One region of the Paenibacillus sp. plas6 genome, then DNA from elsewhere that is predicted to be linked to it. Evidence: a T-box and tRNA genes for the amino acid it is inferred to sense, from the RefSeq annotation. Region 1 holds a T-box; the other holds one or more tRNA genes.
The links. A T-box is a leader RNA that pairs with one kind of tRNA and senses whether it is charged. The one in region 1 lies ahead of alaS (alanine--tRNA ligase), so its partner is inferred to be a tRNA-Ala.
Positions count from the first base shown of each region.

Region 2: it has a tRNA-Ala gene. The T-box ahead of alaS (alanine--tRNA ligase) is inferred to sense a tRNA for this amino acid. The anticodon was not compared.

Region 1 covers NZ_CM170151.1:3,786,351-3,793,472, forward strand. The annotation lists gene AC2TDL_RS16660 (hypothetical protein) at 1-183, shown strand, start outside; gene AC2TDL_RS16665 (IS1182 family transposase) at 350-1,912, opposite strand; gene AC2TDL_RS16670 (AI-2E family transporter) at 2,159-3,226, shown strand; T-box leader at 3,303-3,536, shown strand; gene alaS (alanine--tRNA ligase) at 3,584-6,217, shown strand; gene AC2TDL_RS16680 (IreB family regulatory phosphoprotein) at 6,264-6,524, shown strand; gene ruvX (Holliday junction resolvase RuvX) at 6,541-6,948, shown strand; gene AC2TDL_RS16690 (DUF1292 domain-containing protein) at 6,965-7,122, shown strand, end outside.
Region 2 covers NZ_CM170151.1:2,912,018-2,919,139, forward strand. The annotation lists gene AC2TDL_RS13010 (HAD family hydrolase) at 1-193, opposite strand, end outside; gene AC2TDL_RS13015 (methyl-accepting chemotaxis protein) at 488-2,710, shown strand; tRNA gene AC2TDL_RS13020 (tRNA-Ala) at 2,872-2,947, shown strand; gene AC2TDL_RS13025 (quinone oxidoreductase family protein) at 3,413-4,363, shown strand; gene AC2TDL_RS13030 (MarR family winged helix-turn-helix transcriptional regulator) at 4,371-4,805, shown strand; gene AC2TDL_RS13035 (zinc ribbon domain-containing protein) at 4,898-5,104, shown strand; gene AC2TDL_RS13040 (hypothetical protein) at 5,225-5,680, shown strand; gene AC2TDL_RS13045 (ABC transporter permease) at 5,755-6,489, opposite strand; gene AC2TDL_RS13050 (ABC transporter ATP-binding protein) at 6,486-7,122, opposite strand, start outside.

The DNA of each region.
Region 1 (7,122 bases):
TCGAAGGATATAGGTAAAATCGGAACACACCAATTTTATTGCTGGAGCTGCTATATTGAGCTAACTGTTAATGGCGATAAAATGTCAGTTTATCAAGTTGAGGAAGATGGCACATTAAGCTCACTTGATGATTTGTTCTTTGAAGAACAGCAGGCTTCAACAGATATGCAGTTAAATAATTAATTTGGCGAGAATATAGAAAAAAATCTAACACTAATCGCATTAATGTATATGACAAGTGTGTTAAGAGAGGCTGGGACATAACTAGTCTCTAAAGCAAGAAAAAGGTGAAATCCGCAAGTGGATTTCACCTTTTTCCTATTTTAAGTTCTATTTTCTCTGTACTCGTCTACGTTCGTAACACATATTTTCTTAAATTTACTGCCATTAAGGCTAGTCCTATCTCATGTTCTACTTTTCGTTTTCCACGAACTGAAAAACGAGTGAAACCTAAATTAGCCTTCAAGAATCCAAAAACTGGCTCTACGTCGATTTTACGTTGACGGTAGAGTTCACCTGTTTTTTCTTCTGAAAGCTGTTCTTGTACATATATTTTTTGTTGTTCCCAACGATCGTTTATTAACAGTTGTCGATTTCGTCCTTCTCCTGCCTTTGTGCAGCTTGTTCGGAAGGAACAGCCTGTACAATCCGAACATGAATAGATCTTAAACTGACGTTGGAACCCGCCTTTATCTTTACGAGTAGCATAGCGTTGAAAGGTGAGATATTGATCATTAGGGCAGGTATATCGATCTTCCTCCGTATCGTACTGCCAGTTTCTCGGTTGAAAGGGATCGTTCTTTACCTTCTTCTTTTGTTCGCGCTCATACATCGTATACTTCATCAATGGAACACGCTTGCGATTGGTGATGACATCCTCATAGTTTTGTTCACTTCCATAGCCTGCGTCCGCCACGATGTAGGTAGGTAAGTCGAAGTATTGGTTTTCAATTTCATTAAGAAAAGGAATGAGCGTCTTCGTGTCTGTTGGATTAGGATAGATCCCATACGCCAGTGTATATTGTCCTTCTGTCGCAATTTGTACGTTGTATCCAGGCTTTAACTGACCATTCTTCATATAGTCATCTTTCATCCGCATAAACGTCGCATCCGGATCGGTTTTCGAATAGCTGTTTCGATCTCCAAACTGTTGTTGATGCTGCTTGTATTTTTTCTTTCGTTCAATCCATTCACGGACTTGCTTGAGCATTTGTTTTGGCACTTTACGCTTGCTTCGTAATTGCTTTCGTTCGCTCGTATTTTCGGATGCTTCCATCTTTTCTGTATAGCTTTCAACCACGTGTTCGAGGTGTTCTGCGATCTCCAACAAGTTTTCCGTAGAGAGTTCCTGCTCATGTTCGAGCTCTGGAATAATCTTTTGTTCCAATAACTCGTTGTACAATTGATTCGACTTCTCGATTAGACGAGTATGATGCTTGTCCACGGCTTTTTTCCATACAAACGTAAACTTGTTGGCATTCGCTTCAATCTTTGTACCATCAATGAAAATCGCTTCTTGGTGAATGATCTTTTCTTCTACTAACTTCGAGCGAAATTGAACAAAGCACTGGCGGATTAATTCCTTCATCTCAGGATGAACACGGAAACGATTGATTGTGCGGTAGCAAGGTTCGTAGCCTTGTGCCAACCACATCATCCGAATACTGTCTTTCGTTAGAGCTTCAATTTTACGACCAGAAAAGGCAGATTGGGTGTAGCCACATAGAATGATCTTGAGCATCATGCGAGGATGATAGGATGGACAACCGTCACGACGAACAAACGAACGAAACGCTTCATCTGGAATACTTTCGACCAAATGATGAATGGCAAATGCGATATCATGTTTATCTAATTTAACTTCTAAATTTAGAGGCAAAACTAATTGATTCATGTTATAATCTTTAAACATAAGGAACACCTTTCTTTTGAAATTTTTGGGGTGAGATACTTAAATTTTAACAGAAAGTGTTCCTTTTGTATGTAAAAAATGAACTCCTGGCATTCTACTTTGTAGAGCACCAGGAGTTTTCTTTCATTTAGCTGGGTTTTGTCCCAGGCTCTTTTTATGTCCTATTTTCTGTGCTTAACGAGAATACTTGTACATATAATGGCACAGAATAGGTAGGAAGTGTCTTAAAAATGGGTGGTGAGGAACGTGGACAAATTTACAAAGAGTCGTTTTTTTGTAGCTTTAATTTATACAATTTTGCTCTTATTTATCGTATATTTAATTCTTTTGCTAAAGCCTATCCTTTTATCTATTTTTGCTTTTTGCAAGGCAGTGTTAGGCCCTTTTATTGTCGCAATGATAATTTCTTATATCCTTAACCCGATTGTCAGTATGTTGCATGATCGGAAAGTGCCGCGAACGATGGCAGTGCTGCTTATTTATGCAGTGTTTTGCACCATGATAACGGTGCTGCTTGTTAATGTCATTCCGATGTTTATTGATCAAATGCAGGAGCTAAATAAACATTTGCCTGAGCTTTCCATGCGCGCGCAAAGTCTTGTCGTTGATATTAACAATAGCTCGCTGCCAGAAAGTTTCCGAGAAGGGGTAAATAAGTCACTTGTCCTATTAGAGAGAAAAATATCCGAAACATTGATAACGTTTGTTAACAATATTGGCGACATGGTGAATGCGCTCTTTGTTGCATTTGTTGTACCGTTTCTCGCATTTTATATATTAAAAGATTTCGACGTGTTTGAGCGAGCAATAATCAAATATGTTCCCAAGTCACATCGCAAAAATACGATTCGACTGCTTAAGGATGTCGATGCTGCGCTAGGAAGCTATATCCGCGGGCAATTGCTTGTCTGCTTCATAATTGGAACGTTTGCTTATATTGGCTATTTACTGGTTGGCATGCCATACGCACTGCTGCTTGCGAGTATCGTAGCAATTACCAATGTCATTCCTTATATCGGTCCATTTATCGGGGCAGCACCAGCCCTATTGATGGCTTCCACTATTTCTGTAAAAATGATGCTGCTGGTTGTCATCGTCAACACGGTATGTCAAATATTAGAGAGCAATATTATTTCCCCTCAAGTTGTAGGGCGAACGCTTCATCTTCATCCGCTAGTCATAATTTTTGCTGTGCTGGTAGGCGGTCAATTAGCTGGTGTTATGGGTATGATATTAGCAGTGCCAATCTTTGCGTCAGGCAAAGTAATCATTCAGCATATGTTTGCCTATTATGTGCGGAGAAAAATAATTTAACAAACATCATTTGACAGAGGTACTAGCACTAGCTATAATTTGAAAAGACATATTGTATAATCGAATTATCCATAATGTAAAAACGTTGATGAAAACCAGTACGTTATAGCCCATTAGCCAGAGAGAGTGCTTCATTTCTTGTAGTGAAATGGTTGAAAGAGCACTTCTAATGAAGAATAACGGAAGCTATTTTCAGAGTATGAGTCAAACTCATCGGCTGAACCCGTTATCGTTCATGAAGGCGATTGTTCTAAGCTTAGATCTTAGGATAATAACCAGGGTGGTACCGCGAACAAACTTCGTCCCTGTATGTTGCAGGGGCGTTTTTTATTTATACAATCAAGGAGGAAATAATTAATGAAAGCAAGTGAAATTCGTGAAAAATGGTTAAAGTTCTTTGAAAGCAAGGGACATAAAATTGAACCAAGCGCATCGCTTGTACCTAATAACGACCCATCCCTTTTATGGATCAATGCTGGTATGGCACCATTAAAGCCTTACTTTGACGGCCGAGTAAAACCAGAAAATCCAAGAATTGCAAACTCACAAAAGTGTATTCGTACTAATGATATTGAAAACGTAGGGAAAACTCGTCGTCACCATACGTTTTTTGAGATGCTTGGTAACTTCTCAATCGGTGACTATTTCAAAGAAGAAGCAATTACTTGGGCTTGGGAGTTTCTAACGGACAAGCAATGGATCGGCTTTGATCCTGAACGTTTATCCGTTACGATTTATCCTGAGGATGAAGAAGCATTCAAACTATGGAACGAGAAAATCGGCTTACCAGCTGAACGAATTTATAAGTTAGAAGATAACTTCTGGGATATTGGCGAAGGCCCATGCGGACCATGTACAGAAATTTTCTACGACCGCGGTGAAAAGTATGGCGATCTAAATGATCCTGAGTGCTGGCCAGGTGGGGAAAATGAGCGTTTCCTAGAGGTTTGGAACTTAGTATTCTCACAATTTAATCATAACAAGGATGGCAGCTATACGCCGCTTCCTAACAAAAACATTGATACAGGTGCAGGTCTTGAGCGCTTTGCATCGATTTTACAAGACGTTGATTCTAACTTTGATACAGACCTATTTATGCCAATTATCAAAGAAACTTGCAAAATTGCAGGGGTAACTTATAAAACAAATAATGATCACGATGTTGCATTAAAAGTTATTGCTGACCATATTCGTACTGTATCGTTTGCAGTAGGTGATGGTGTAATGCCGTCTAATGAAGGCCGCGGTTATATTATTCGTCGTTTGCTTCGTCGTGCAGTTCGTTACGGAAAAACACTTGGCATCAACAAGCCATTCCTATACCAATTGACAAAAACTGTTGGCGATATTATGGGCGTATACTATCCAACTGTTGTGGAAAAACGCGAATTTATCGAGAAAGTTATTCGCACTGAGGAAGAAAGATTCCACGAAACACTATCTGATGGTCTAGTGCTGCTATCAAATTTGGTTGAACAAGCAAAAGCTGACAATATTTCAGTTATTAATGGTGATGATGCATTTAAGTTATACGATACGTATGGCTTCCCATTTGACTTAACTGAAGATTTTGCAGCTGAACATGGCATGACTGTTGATCGCGAGGGCTTTGATGCTGCGATGGAAGCGCAACGTGAACGTGCTCGCGCAGCTCGTCAAGATACAGGCTCAATGAAAGTTCAAGGCGGTCCATTGTCTGATTTGACAGTAAAGAGCCAATTTGTTGGTTATACTGAACTAGAGACCGAAGCTACAATTACAGCGATTGTGTTTGATGACAGATTAGTTGATGAGGTGCCTGCAGGCAACGATATTTTACTTCTGCTTGATACAACGCCATTCTATGCAGAAAGCGGCGGTCAAATTGGCGATCGCGGTTTAATTAAAGGCGAAGGCTTTGTTATTGAAGTAAATACTGTTACTAAAGCTCCACATGGTCAAAATCTGCATCATGCTTCCGTAATTGAAGGCGTTGCTAAAGTAAATAGTGCTGTTACTGCAACAGTGGATAAGAGCGTTCGCGAGGATATTGAGAAAAACCATACAGCGACTCACTTGTTGCATAAAGCATTGAAGGAAGTGCTTGGTGAGCATGTTAACCAAGCAGGTTCTCTAGTTGAAGGTGAACGTCTGCGCTTCGACTTCTCACACCTAGGTTCAATTTCAGCTGAGGAATTGGCAGATATTGAGCGTCGCGTGAATGAGCAAATTTGGTTAGGTACACCGGTAGTAATTGAGCAAATGCCAATTGATGAAGCGAAAGCTATGGGGGCAATGGCTTTATTCGGCGAGAAATATGGTGATATCGTTCGCGTTGTTCAAGTTGGAAAATATTCGATCGAGTTATGCGGCGGCTGCCATGTGAACAATACATCAGAAATTGGAATCTTTAAATTGCTTGGAGAAAGCGGAATTGGTTCTGGTGTTCGCCGTATTGAAGCAGTAACAGGTAAGCATGCATATTTGTATTATGAGTCTCAGCTTGATCTATTGAAACAAGCAGCAAACCAATTAAAAAGCAATGTAGCTGATGTTCCGAAACGTATTGATGCAATTCATAATCAAGTGAAGGAATTACAACGTGAAAATGAATCGCTGCAAAGCAAACTAAGTCACATTGAAGCGGGTTCTTTACTTGATGCTGTTGAAAAAGTTGGAGATATTTCTGTACTATGTGCAAAAGTTAATGCATCGAATATGGAAGCTTTGCGTAATATTGTAGATGAGTTGAAAACTAAACTTCCGACTAGCGTCATCGTTCTAGGTGCTGCTAGTGAGGATAAAGTGAACTTTGCAGCAGCTGTATCTCAAGATCTAGTGAAAAAAGGCTTCCACGCTGGAAAAATTATTAAAGAAGCAGCTCAACATTGCGGCGGTAATGGCGGCGGCCGTCCAGATATGGCACAAGCAGGCGGTAAAGATGTGAATAAGTTAGAAGAAGCATTGAAACTTGTGCAAAATGTAGTAGTTGGGCAGGCAAATGTGATATAGTAGAGATATGCCATGTATCGTGGTTATGTTAGAGGGGGTGTTGCTGATGAGTTCAATGGATCAGACGATGAAGTTTAATGTAATAAATGAGGGAGAACAATCCTCAGAGGATGTACTGCTAAAGGTATATGATGCCTTGTTGGAGAAAGACTATAATCCGATTAATCAGATCGTCGGCTATCTGTTGTCAGGAGACCCTGCATATATCCCACGACATAATAATGCAAGAAGTTTGATTGGCAAGAAAGAGCGTGATGAGCTTATCGAAGAGCTTGTGCGCTATTATCTCTTGCATAAGAAGAAATAGCGAGGTAACGTACAAGATGAGAGTCATGGGGTTGGATTATGGCGATCGTCGTATAGGCGTAGCAATTAGCGATGCCTTGCGATGGACGGCACAGGGGCTAACCGTTGTTGAGCGAAGACGTGACGGAAGCGAGATTGATAAAATCGCTGAACTTGCCCAGCAAAATGAAGTTTCTGAAGTCGTGGTTGGACTACCCAAAAACATGAATGGTACGATTGGCACTCGCGGAGAGATTTGCATAGCATTTGCGGAGCAAATCAAGCAAAAGCTAAATATACCTGTTCACCTTTGGGATGAGAGATTAACCACTGTTGCAGCAGAGCGCACATTGGCAGAAGCGGAAGTCGGTCTTAAAAAACGTAAGCAAGTTGTTGACAAGATGGCAGCTACGCTGATCTTGCAAAATTATCTTGATTCTAAATGAAAAGGTGAGGGTTAATATGTCAAATCACGAGCATAATTATGATGAGCCAGAAATCATCTATATTCCAGATGAGGATGGTAATGAGGAAGAATTCGAAGTCATTATGAAATTTGAGGTAGATGACTCAGACGCGAAATATATGATGGTCGTTCCTCTTATTTCTGAAAATGAAGA
Region 2 (7,122 bases), 870 kb from region 1:
CTTGAACATTCAGCTCATTAATTAAATAGGTATATGGATTAAATGCATTTATGTGAGTACCGATACAGCTTGAATAAAGCTCCAATGACAGATCTGCTCCATATTGTTGATACAGTTCCTTTAGTGCGACATACCATGCTGTTTCTGTATCAATAATTGTTCCATCTAAATCAAAAATAATTGCTTTTAACATGCCTTCCCTCCCTAATAAACTTTTAAGCAAGCTAATATTTAAATTTGTTATTTAGTTCTAGTAAAACCATATCACGGAAATAAAAAACTCGTCAAATAGACTCTGCAATTCATTTTATCGTGCTCTGATTACAAATTTTAATTGTCTTTACTTGTGTTATTTAAATAAATTTTTATCTTATTGCGAAGAAAATAGCATTTGTTGCTCGACGATTATCGACAAGAAAATATGAGATGAGTATAATTTTTACATAATAAGTAATGTATAGTTACATACTTAGAGTGAGGGATGCTTATGTTTGACTGGATAGGATGGAAAAAGGGCTTTCCACTTTGGATCTCTTGGCGATTAAATTCACATACACATGACGATGTACGTGATATATTCGAAGGGATAGCTCAAACAAGAAAAGAACTATTAATCCAATGGGCAGAACTGTACTGGGGGTATTTAGATCGCGCATTAGGTCAAATTCAACATGAGCTAGAAAAATCAGATACAGATGAAGTAAGCCGTGAACGTTGGGAGCAGCAGTTTGAAGCTATGCGTATGAGAGCAATAGATTTCTCAGAGCTATTTGTACTAAATAACAACTTTGAAGTCATTGCATCAACCTATCAGGCGCATTATGGCAAAACATACGATAAAAATAGTGCCATTGCTAAAGGTTTAGAATATGCTACTGCTACAGATAACGGTCGTAAATGCTTATTTGGACCATTTGCTGATCCATTAACACTGGAAATTGGACCAAGCACATCATCTTTTCATGATGAGATGACTTTATTATTTATTGCTCCAATTGTAGTTCGGGAAAAACGTATTGGATTACTTTGCGGACGAGTGCCAAACGATGTTGTTGGCGACTTAATTCAACGCGAATCAGGTCATGTTTACCCTGATTCTGGTGATAACTACATATTTATGGCTAAGCCAGCCCTTAACGTGCATATTTCTCCAGGTACTGCACTTTCGCGTAGCCGCTTTGAAGACCGCACGTTCACGTTAGGGGATAATTTGAAAGATGGTGTTCCAACTGATTGGGGAACAGTAAAAATTGAAAAGCATACAGAGCTGGAAATTATGTTTACTGACCCAGCAACAGGTCAGCTGCATCCTGGCGTAGCCAATACGATCGCAAATGGTAGCAATTTATTTGTCGCTTTTCCTGGTTACTCCGATTATCGTCATATTCCCGTTATTGGCAAAGGGATAACTTTTCAAATGCCGCACAACCCAGATCTATGGGGGATGATGTGTGAGGGTGATCTTGAGGAAGTTTATCGCAATCGCGGGATCGTTTGGCGTATGACGAAGCTGCTTGTACCGTTGTTATGTTTAATGATGGTAATTTCCGCTTTAGCATCAGGATTAGCACAATATTTTGGCATTAATTCTCCATTCTTATTGTCTAGCATTACAGCAGCAGTCAATATTCCTTTTATTGCACTTATTGTCTTCCTCGTAAAAGCAAAAGTTACTTTTCCAATTTCTAAGCAGCTATGGGAAATTAACCGTTTTATCCGTCGTAATGCAGAGGGGAGAGGGGATTTGACGCAGCGTCTGCAAGTGAATAGCTTTGCAAGAGATGAAATTGGGGATCAAGCGAAATGGCTAAATAATTTTATTGACTCGCAAGAAGGCATTATGATTCAAGTTAAGCAAGCGGCTGATGATGTGCGTTCAAATCAGCATGAGCTGTATGAATCAACAGGAACAACAGCGAAAACTACTCAGCGTGTAAGTAATCGTGTTGAAAAAATGCTTGTAGGCATTCGCAAGCAGCTGCAGGATTTAGATGTTGCGAAAGATGTAGTCGGAGATATGAAGCTAACCTTACAGCAGCTTGAACAGCATGCAGCAGCACAAATTGCTGTAGCGCAAGAGGAAATTGAAAAAATTAAAGGTAAAATGTCACATATTTCACATCATGTAAGCAACACCAATGACAGTATTAATTCCTTTGTTGAGACGACCCGCAGCATAGAGGAAGTATTGCAAATTATTGAAAATATTTCTTCGCAGACGCATTTGCTTGCACTTAATGCTTCGATTGAGGCAGCGCGTGTCGGCGAACATGGTAAAGGCTTTGCCGTCGTTGCTTCGGAAATTCGCAAGCTGTCGGAAAGTACTCGTGAATCCGTTGAGCAAATTCAAGGGATTATTGAGGAAGTTTATAAGGGTGCAGTTGAGGCTCAACGGTTTATGGAGGAAGGGAATGAGGTCGTCGCAGAAGGCGAGGAGCTTATTGCAGCAGCAACGAACTTGCTACGTCAAGCGAATGAAGGAGAAAGTCAAAAAGCAAAAATTATCGATGAGGTTGTGTTGCTGATGGAAAATATAACAGCAGTCAGCATTGGCAATCGTAAGCTTTCTACTGAAGCGGAGGAGCAAGTTGCAGAATTGCAGCAGGACTTTTTACGCGTGCAACAAGCCTCCGAAGATGTGGAATCAATTGCCGCATTTTTGCAGCAGCTTATTGGTCAATTTAAGCTGAATGAAGGCAAGCGTCGCTAAGCTTTCATAGATTTATACATTAGTCGATAATGGAGGTAGATTCCCCTTGTCTTAATCGTGCGACAAGGGGAGTTCTTGTCTTTACAATAATGAACTTAAAAACTATCTTTTGTAAAAGGAATGGTTTTGCTATAATTTTTCTAGAAATAAATAAGAGATATGGGGCATTAGCTCAGCTGGGAGAGCGTTGCACTGGCAGTGCAAAGGTCAGCGGTTCGAACCCGCTATGCTCCACCATTTTGCAAGCAACCTGAAAAGGTTGTTTTTTTATTTATAAAATGAATGATTTTCTTCGCAAATGCCTCAGGTTGATTAAAGTGAGAAGTGAATAAACGGGATATTTCTTCTTTTGTCAATCTATAAGATAACAGACCAAACACAATAGAGGTTGTTTGGAGCAATTACAGAGAATCAATTAACTATAGATGCACTTCCCCAATTGTCTGATAAGGTATACGAAGAAGTTTATATCATTCATTATAAGGAAAAGTTAAAAGAAGTTTTCTAAAATCAAAGTGAAATTGATTTCTCAGATAGAAGAAAGACTTAACAATAGCTGTCGCATTTAGTTTGACAAAAATATTATTTTAAAAGTTTTACAAAAATTTTTTTTTGCAAAATATGTGCATAATGCACATATTCATGCTATAGTATTTATGTGCATTATGCACATATTTTGTTGCAGAGGAGAGTTTGATAACGATGAAGGCAGCGATTGTGAATCGTTTAGGAGCAACTCCTGTATTGGGTGAATTTGCAGCACCAGAAGCAAAACAAGGTCAAGTGGTGGTAAATGTTAAGGCGGCAGCATTAAGCAGGCTAAGTAAGTTTCGTTCGATGGGGAAGCATTATTCATCTGATGTTCAATTTCCAATGATAGCTGGTATGGACGGAGTCGGTACTTTGCAGGATGGCACTCGCGTTTATTTTGCATTTCCAATTGCTCCATATGGCAGTTTAGCGGAACAAACCATTGTGAAACAGAATATGCTCATTCCTTTACCGGATGAACTTGATGATGGATTAGCGGCCGCAATAGCCAATCCAGGGATGTCGTCATGGGCAGCTTTAATCTTTAGAGCTCATTTTAAACCTGGTCAAACGGTATTAATCAATGGCGCAACTGGTGCTTCAGGCAGCTTAGCTGTGCAAATCGCTAAGCATATAGGAGCGAAAAAAGTTATCGCTGTTGGACGCAATGAGGCAAAACTGCGACTACTGGATGCGGACGAAGCCATTGCTTTTGATATGACAAATGATGAAGGGAAGAAGGCATTTGAGCAGGCATTGCAGCCTATTGTGTCAGAAGGGGTAGATGTAGTTTTAGACTATCTGTGGGGAGACAGTGCACTAGTCATTATGTCCGCTATTGCCCACGCTAATGTTAGAACAACTCGCTTTGTCAGTATTGGCACCTCGTCAGACCAAGAGAGCATCCAATTGCCTTCCTCGTTACTTCGTGCATCAACTCTTGAGCTAATAGGCAGTGGAGGCAGAAGTGTATCATTTGTTGATATGCTGGCATCTGCAAGAAGTGTATTTGATTTGGCGGCAAAAGGTTTAATTCATATTGCTACAGCAGAATATAACTTGAAAGATATTGAAGCTGCATGGAATGCACCCTTGACTCCTCGCCCAGTAATCCGCATATAATAACTACATGGAACATAAAATTTTTGAAGCGATTATTGAATTAGTTTCTATCATAAATCGAAGCGATCGGGATCAGAATATGATCGAGCGCGCTGGTGTACATTTGGATCCGGCAGCTTTTCGCGTTCTCGTCGGTATTGGTCATCTTAAAGCAACTAGTGTTGGGGATTTGGCTGATAAAATGGGACGAAATTATTCCAGCATCAGTCGCCAAATTGATAAATTAGAGGCAGCAGGGCTAGTGAAAACATACCCATCAGCCGAAGATTCTCGTATTCGTGTATCTGAATTAAGCGAAAAAGGGAAGGAGATTTATTCAATTATTCAAAGTACCAGAAAGCAAATGATGTCTGACGCATTAAGTGATTGGAAAGCGGAGGATAAAGCCGGCTTATTAAATGGTTTAACCCGTTTAATTGATTCAATTAACAAATTCGAATAAATAAACTGAAATCATTTCGGCGAAACTTATTTAAACGGAAACCGTAAATAAAACCAAAGCTTTTTATTTAGAAAATACGAGGGTGAACCAATATGAATCATAATCATGGGTGTATTAAATGTGGAAGCAGAGATGCTGGTACGAAAGAAGTCGCGATGACAGGTACGGGTTTATCGAAAATGTTTGATATTCAGAAAAATCAATTTGTCGTTGTATATTGTAAAAAATGCGGTTACTCAGAATTTTATAATCGTGAGTCATCAACAGGCTCCAATATCCTCGACTTGTTCTTTGGCTAAATACTCATTAATGGGCATGCTGCAGCGCATGCCTTTTTATTTGCTTTAATCAGCTATTTAAAACTTAATTAGAGGTATGAGCGTCGTTTATTGTAGCAATGGTGAGAGGAGGAATAGCATGTGAAGTATGTTGCCTTGTTTATGCTTTGCATCATATTTCTTACTGCAGCGGCCTGCAGCAATAAAACGGAACCAACTGTTCCAGCGAATCATAGTGCAAAAGATTCGCTCTATCCATCAAACAATAATTCGAACGAGCAAACTATTCAATTAAACGAAATGGAAAAGCAAGGCATTCTGCTTGGTCAACATGAAATCAACAAAGACTTGTACCTCGTAAGTATAGACATACAAATATCCGAGGAAGAAAAACAAGCACTATTGGAAAAATCAATTGACGAGATTATTGCTGAGTATAAACAGCTTTACTTTCTTAATCTCAGTCAAATCCCTGAAAAATCTAAGGAAAATTTAAAACCAGGCTCTTTAGTTATTTATACACTTATGAATAATATTCAGATGGATACCCGACCACCAACCATTAAGATAGCGGATATTCGTATTGCAGAAACTTGAAAAAACAGTTAGACGAGAACGGAACTGATTCCTATCATCTAACCGTTTTTATATGCGAGAAGGCATATAGGAGATTAGCGGTTTAACATATGTCGTTGAAATGCATATACTCCGCATGCTATTAAAATCATTGCGTATGCCAATACCCACCAAAGTTGAGGTAACGCTTGAGAAAATTGTCCCGTCGATACTGTCTGGGTAAGTTTAACAGCATGTACAAATGGCAATGCGTTTGCAATAGTTTTAAATACTCCACCTACTAAATCGAGATCGAACCAAACTCCAGAAAGCCATGCAGATAAATTAGTAAGCAATGCTCCGCATAGGGCAGTAGCGGCTTTTTCAGAAAGCAAAGTGCCGCACAGTAAACCAATGCCAATAAAAATTAATGCCGTAGGAATTAAAGAAAATAAACTTATAATAGCATCAATATTAATTTGCAATCCAAACACTAGACCTGTTAAATAACAAATGAAGCCTTGTAAAATGGCTAAAGGAACTAGCGGTAAAGTATAACCTAAAATAAAGTCCCAAGCTTTCATTGGTGTAGTGAATAGACGGATCGTATAAGCGCTGTCTCTATCTTTAGAGATCATTTGCGCGGCAAATAAGGCTAAAAAAGATAAGCCAAAAACTGCTACACCTGGACTAAGCAACTGAATATTAAACATATCATTCGGAATGTTTTGATTAATAACGGATAGCAAAATAATTAACACAACCGGAAAACCGACACCAAAGGCAATAGATAGAGGGTCGCGCAATATTTCTTTTAATGTTCTCGTTGCAAAGATCATCGTTTTTCTCATCGTTTATGACCTCCTGTGACGATTTCTACAAACGTATCCTCAAACTTACTCTGACCTGTTAATTGATTAAGCTCATCAATCGTGCCGACTCCTTTGATCTTGCCATCTTTCATTATCAGTAAACGGTCAGTTAATGCTTCAATTTCCTCTAAATAATGAGTTGTCAAAATAATCGTCGTCGTTTTTTTTAGATTTTCAATTAAGCTCCATAGCTCACGACGGCTAATTACATCAAGTCCTAACGTCGGCTCATCTAAAAATAATAATTTCGGCTTACTGATGAGTGCCATGGCTATACTTAATTTGCGTTTCCAGCCGCCGGATAGCTTGCTGCTTTTTTGGGTTAAATAAGGCTGAAAGGAGAATAATTCTACCATGTCTTGCACTCTGTTTTTAGCTTCCGACTTACTTAATCCATAGATTTCAGCCATAAACATTAAATTTTCCTGCACTGTTAATTTAGGCGCAATGGCTGACTCCTGCGGCGATACTCCAAGAAATTGCCTCACTTCGTTAGGTTGCTTAACGATGCTATACCCATAAATTTCAGCATCTCCCGAAGTAGGAGTAGAGATACAAGACAGCATATTAATTAGAGTTGTTTTTCCCGCACCATTCATACCTAACAAGCCG